2 regions of the Glaciibacter kafniensis genome follow, and region 2 is predicted to be linked to the other one. Evidence: predicted binding sites of a transcription regulator. Region 2 holds the regulator's gene; the other holds the start of a gene.
The links. Region 2 encodes LexA, which represses DNA repair genes until DNA is damaged. Its sites were predicted from a motif close to TCGAACANNTGTTCGA; they were not measured.
Positions count from the first base shown of each region.

Region 1: the regulator LexA is predicted to act here: its motif matches at 2,006-2,021, upstream of ABD791_RS03275 (HNH endonuclease signature motif containing protein).

Region 1 covers NZ_BAABCN010000002.1:596,513-599,791, forward strand. Annotated here, with positions in the region: gene ABD791_RS03270 (FMN-binding negative transcriptional regulator) at 1-13, shown strand, start outside; gene ABD791_RS03275 (HNH endonuclease signature motif containing protein) at 272-1,942, opposite strand; gene ABD791_RS03280 (hypothetical protein) at 2,256-3,279, shown strand, end outside.
Region 2 covers NZ_BAABCN010000014.1:36,032-39,310, forward strand. Annotated here, with positions in the region: gene ABD791_RS17655 (ATP-binding cassette domain-containing protein) at 1-59, opposite strand, end outside; gene ABD791_RS17660 (LysM peptidoglycan-binding domain-containing protein) at 172-528, opposite strand; gene lexA (transcriptional repressor LexA) at 781-1,485, shown strand; gene metE (5-methyltetrahydropteroyltriglutamate--homocysteine S-methyltransferase) at 2,256-3,279, opposite strand, start outside.

The sequences.
Region 1 (3,279 bases), on a different contig from region 2:
GCTGGGTCGCTGATGCGTGGCGGGTGCGCGGCGAAGGGCTAAATCGCACCCACTGGTGGTCGAGGAGCGCCCGACGGAGTCGGCCGCGTCTATGAGGTACGTGGGCCATTTCGTTGATCGAGGAGCAGCCGACGCAGGAGGCCGCGTCTCGAGATCTCGCGAGCCGATCCTTGAACTCGGGTTGCGTTCGAACATCGGCTCGCGGGGTCTCGAGACGCGTGCTCGCAGGCTCGCGCGCTCCTCGACCACCGAGGCGGGATCGGACGGACAGTCAGCGGCCGAGCGTGGTGTGGGCGCGGTGCTTGCGGGCGGGCAGCCAGTCGCCGCTGGGGGCCATCCAGGGTGGTGCCTTGACCTGCACGGCACCGTCGAGGATGCGGATCAGCCAACCGGAGGTGTCGATGGTGGAGTGGTGATACCAACAGAGGGCGACGCCGTTGTTGATGTTGGTTTTACCGCCGCGATACCAGGGCACCACGTGGTGCATTTCGGCCCAGCCCGGCGGTGACGTGCAGCCGGGGACGACGCAACCGCCGTCGCGGGCGATAATCGCCCGGCGTTGCGCCCGGGTGAAGAAGCGTTGCTTCAGATCGGAGTGGAGGATCTCGCCGTTTTCGGCGAAGACGATCCGTTGCATCCCGCCCGCACAGACGAGATGCTGCACGGTGCTGATCGAGACGGGGGCGTCGACCCCGTCGACCCAGCCGACCCCGGTGGAGTCGAGGAGGTCGGTTGCGTTCACGTGCACCATGACGACGGGGGCGGCGCCGCCCATGGTGGGGGTGCCGGCGTCGCGGGCGGCGGCGTCGAAGACGCCGCGAAGGATGTCGGCACGTTTCTCCCCACCGGTGCGGGTATCGAGGTCGTCGAACTGGTCGGCGCCGGGAATGACCTCGCCGGCATCGATGCGCGCCCGCTCCTCGGCCTCGTGGTGGGCTTGTTCCTCGGTCTCGTGTTGGGCTTGTTCGTCCGCGGTCGGGAACCGGCCCGGCTCGGCCGGGACCGGCTGCGCATGCGCCGGGGTTGAGTGAGCACTGAGGGTTGAGTGAGCACTGAGGAAGGTGTCGAAGATGCCGTTCATGATTCCGCGGAGCTCCGGGGTGACCCCACCGCGCAGCGGATAGAGCCCGTCGCGGAACTGGCCGAAGCCGAAGCTGCTGCGGGCGGCCAGCACGGTGCCCTCGGTTGGCGCGGTGCCATCCGGGTCGAGGAGCGCCTTCCACTGTTGCATCTGCCCCCGGATCAGGTCGGCGGAGAACGCGAACCCGGCGTTCGGCAGGCCCTCATTCTCCGCGGTGATGGCACCGGTCGCGGAGGAGACCAGGCCCCGCTCGGCGGCCTCGACATCCGTGGGGTCGAGGTAGCTCGGCAGGTCGGAAAGCCCGGTGACGATCGCCTCGGCCGCATCGACCCCGAGGGTTCCGGCGGTCAGGGCCTCGGCGACGACCGGGTAGCGCGGTGGCAGCATGCTGCCGCCCATCTGACGGACCCGGGTCTTCTCACCGAGCGTGACCCGCCGCTTCACCTCCCGCGCCGAGACGCGGGTGAGCGTCGTGATCAAGTCGGTGCCGGTGACAGAGCCACGCGTGCGCGCCAGGGACACCGTCTGAATTCTCGTGTCGGAGCGCACCTCGACATCCGCGGCCAGGGCGACCCGGCCCGCATCCGCTAACCGGCCCACGGCCTCCATCGACCCGAGCAGGCTCAGCAGGTCGTCGTCGGAGCGCAAGTGGGCGTTGAGCTCGGTCATCGCTCCGGACATCACGGTGGCGGCGAGCTCGAGAGAGTCAGCAGTGGAGAACCCGGCCGCCATCTTCGCGGAAACCTCGAGCGTTTCAGCGGTCGAAAGCCCGGCCGTCAGAGCCTGCACCTGCAGCATGACCGCGGCCACCGGAGTGTCGGTGGTCGGGGCGATGATGGGGGAAACAGGCTCTGATTCCATACCTCAATTCTCTCAAAATGGGAACTGGAATGCGAGCATTTCTCAGGATCGGTGGATAACTTTTCTAAGGTATGTTCTGTGGAGAACTGCGGCATGGATGCGGATGAGCGCAGTCGCGCACTGACCGCCCGATGCGGATTTTGAGTTCTCTTCACTTCACGTAAATTCAAGTTCTGATCGGGTGAATTGCTGGTGATCGCGCAGTGCATTGCCACATCGGAATGATGACTCTCTCAGTTTTCTCCACGTAGGGTCGCTGGGTCGCTACACCCCTGAACAGGGGTGGCGATGACTCAAGCTGAGAGGGAATGTTTTGATTCAAACTGCTCAAAAATGGATTCGCCGCCATCCGAAAACGACGGGAACCCTGGGCGCCGCTGTACTCGCTCTCGTCGTGGCATCGACGATCGGTGTGAACGCAGCCTCTGCAGAGGCTCAGTCGCGGAACGCATCCGCACGTTCCGACTCGTCGCGCTCGCATGTCGCCGACGGTCACCGTGAGCACGGAGCGAAGTTGCTCAAGTCGCAGAAGCACACCAGCAAGAAGCCAACGGCCACGCCGAAGGCCACGCCGCCGGTCGCCTCGGTGCCGGTCCCCGCGCCCGTGACGTCGGCAGCACCCCCCGCCGCTGCAACCGATGTCGCGGCGGTCGCTCCGGTCACCTCGACCGGAACCGGCAGCAGCAGCCATCCGCTGCACACCGGAATCGTCGCGACGACCTTCTGGGTCGGCGAGATCTTCGATGCGAACGCTGAAGACGGTTCGCAGATGCTGTCTACGTTTGACGCCAACTGGTTCGAGAACTTCGGCGGCTGCGATGGAGTCGCGACGAGCGGAACCTGTTCAACCGAGACGCGCACCGCCGCCAACGGGTTCTTCCCGTCGTCGATGACACCGAAGCAGAACCCGTTCTACCTGGACCTGCCGTATGACGACGTGAACGATTCAACCGCCTTCCAGAACCGCGGCACGGATGTTCCCTGGGCCAACGATGCGGCTTATGCCGGCCAGGCGGGCGACGCCTCGGTCAGCCTGATGAAGAACCGTTGGGTCAAGATGATGAAGGACGGCCAAACGTGCTACGGCCAGATCGCGGATGCCGGCCCCGGTGAGTACCACGACGCGGCGTACGTCTTCGGCGGTAACGACGCACGTCCGGCCAACGCTCGCTACGGCGGCGCAGGCATGGACATTTCGCCCGCGCTGACCGGCTGCCTCAACTTCGCTGACATCAACGGCGCCTCTGAAAAGCTCGACTGGCAGTTCGTCGAAGCCGCTGACGTTCCGGCCGGACCGTGGCTGACGGTTTCGTCCAGCGACAACAAGGTCATCAACT
Region 2 (3,279 bases):
CCGGACGATCCCGACGGAAGCTGAAACCTCGCGGCCGTCGTCTCGCTGCGCGTCGCCATGCGTCAACGCTAGCAACTCGCAACACGGTGAGGAATAGGCACGGGTCTCGACTCGATCGACGACGGCTGCCTGTTCCCTGGCACACTGCCGGTCGGACGGTTGACGCCAGGCTCAGTCGGTGAGCGGAAGGGCGAGGCGCTGGCCGGGCTCGACGGTGGCCGTCGACAACTGATTGAGGGCGACGATCTCAGCGATGACATCGCGCGGGTCGGCTTCGGGGGCGAGGGTCTCGGCGAGCTGCCAGAGCGACTGCCCGGCTGACACCGTGACGTAGTCGAACGACGCAGAACCAGCGGTGCCGGAGTTGGAGGCGATGGCCGCTCCCCCGTTGAGGGTGACGACGAACGCACCGACGACGAGCGGGAGCGCCGCCATCGTGCTGAAAACGATGCGACCGCGTCGGGTCAGACGCAGGCGGGTGGTGCCATTGGAGCCGTGCGGAGCTGCGGTGCTGACTGCTGTGCTCAAGGTGAACCTCCTGGTAAGTACGTATCCGGATCCCCATCGAGGGAGCCGCATCCGAATCTATGTTCCGAATATATATTCGATTGTTCGAAGAATCAAGCCTCTTTACGTTGTTCTTCAAAACAATCGGGCAACACACTCGAAGAAGTGTTTGTTTTCCAGGAGTGCGGGGATACAGTTTTTGTTGACGGATCGAACACAACCAGACACCTCTGACATTCGAACCCAACGACATCGGCACGAGGAGCGAGTGACATGACGAAAGAGACCAGCGGCCCCCGCGAACGGGGCGGCACACGTCGCCGAAAGAGCCTCAGCGAGAAGCAGCTGGCGATTCTCGACGTGATCTCACGTTCGGTGAGCAGCCGCGGATATCCGCCGAGCATGCGCGAGATCGGCGACGCCGTGGGCCTCGCCTCGCTGTCGAGCGTGACGCACCAGCTCAACCAGTTGGAGCTGAGCGGCTACCTGCGCCGTGACCCGAACCGTCCGCGCGCGCTCGAGATTCTGATCGAGCTGCCGCAGTCCACCGACGACAATTCGGTCGGAGACGCCGACTCCTCGGCGTCGAACGTGCAGATCGGTGACGCCGCAATGGTTCCCCTTGTCGGCCGTATCGCCGCCGGCATCCCGATCACCGCTGACCAGCAGATCGATGAGATCTTTCCGCTCCCCCGCCAGCTCGTGGGCAAGGGCGACCTGTTCATGCTCAAGGTCGTCGGCGAATCGATGATCGACGCCGCGATCTGCGACGGCGACTGGGTGGTCGTGCGTCAGCAGAAGACCGCGGAGAACGGTGAGATCGTCGCCGCCATGCTCGACAACGAGGCGACGGTCAAGGTGTTCCGTCAGCGTGACGGCCACACCTGGTTGCTTCCGCGCAACACGAACTTCGAGCCGATCATGGGCGACCATGCCGAGATTCTCGGCAAGATCGTGGCGGTTCTCCGCTCGGTCTAGCGACGTCTCGGTGGTCGGGGAGGCCGCCCGCGGCCGGGTCGACGCTTCTCTGGGTAAGGTGACGCTTCTCTGGGTAAGGTCAAGCCGCGTGGGCGTCGAGTCTTCTCACGAGTGCCGGGCGATGTAGCGGACCTCCGCCGGCCAGGCCGCATCCGCTGCGCGGGTCCGGTGCCGTCACGCGGGTCGGCGCCACCGCGCGCAGCGGCGCCCAACGCGCGCAATGCACAATTCGCCCCTCAACGTCCCTGCCGCACATCCGCCATGCGGGTCGGATGCCGGGTCCGATTGCGCCACGCGGGTCGGACGCCGGGTCCGATTGCGCCACGCGGGTTGAAAGCTGCCACGCCCACTGAACTCAACGGGCGTCACGGTTTTCGATCCGCGCAACGGCGTTCCGTTGGCCGAGCCTGTCAAGACCACCTGCGGCCGCCCTCTCCATCGCACCGCTCCGTTGGTTGAGCCTGTCGAAACCGCCTCCCGCCACTCCTCGGACGCAGCCCAGGCCTGGAGATCGGCTCGCCTGATCTCGACATCTCGCCTGATCTCGGCATATGGGCTACGGGGCCACTGCGCGGCAAAGTGGTACACGTAATCGGCCATTCGGCCCCCCGCCCCGTCTGGGCGCGGGGTATCCCCGCCGGCGCGGGCTCTACCGCGCGCCAGCGGGGATACTCCGCGCCCAGCTGAGATGACAATGGCCATGTGCCTCATAAACGCGCACTCCCTCGACGCGCGCTCCTTCGTCGCGCGCTCCTCGACCACCGAATTGTCTACCAACCGACGGATGCCCCGACGCGCGCCCGCACCAGCTGCGTCGCTTCGACGATGTTGGCCAGTGACGCGATCGTCTCGTCGTAGCCACGGGTCTTGAGCCCGCAGTCCGGGTTCACCCAGAGCTGACGGGCCGGAATCGTGGCCAGCGCCCGCTCGAGCAACCCCACCACTTCGTCGGTGTCCGGCACGCGTGGCGAGTGGATGTCGTAGACGCCTGGCCCAATGCCGTGGCTGAATCCGCTCGCGCCGAGGTCGGCCACCACCTCCATGCGGGAACGCGCCGCCTCAATGCTCGTGACATCGGCGTCGAGGTTGCGGATCGCGTCGATCACCACGCCGAACTCCGAGTAGCAGAGGTGGGTGTGAATCTGGGTCGCATCGGCGACACCGGCGGTCGCCAGTTTGAATGCTCCGACCGACCACTCCAGGTAGGCCTCCTGGTCACGCTTCTTGAGCGGAAGCAGTTCGCGCAACGCCGGTTCGTCAACCTGAACCAGCGTGATGCCGGCCGTCTCGAGGTCGGCGATCTCGTCGCGCAGGGCCAGCGCCACCTGCCTGGCGGTGTCGGAAAGGGGTTGATCGTCGCGCACGAACGACCAGGCGAGAATGGTGACCGGACCGGTCAGCATCCCCTTGACCGGCTTCTTGGTCAGGCTCTGCGCGTAGGTCGACCAGCCGACGGTGATCGGGGCCGGCCGTGAGACATCGCCCCACAGAATCGACGGACGCGTACATCGGCTGCCATAGGACTGCACCCAGCCGTTCACCGTCGTGGCGAAACCGTCGAGGTTCTCGGCGAAGTACTGCACCATGTCGTTGCGCTCGGGTTCACCGTGCACGAGCACGTCGAGCCCGAGCTGTTCTTGCAGGTCGATCACCCGCTTGATCTCGGCGCGCATGCGCTCCTGGTAGTCCACAGCGGAGAGCTCCCCACGATGGTGCTGCGCACGTGCGCGACGGATGTCTGCGGTCTGGGGAAACGAGCCGATGGTCGTCGTCGGCAGCTCGGGAAGACCGAGC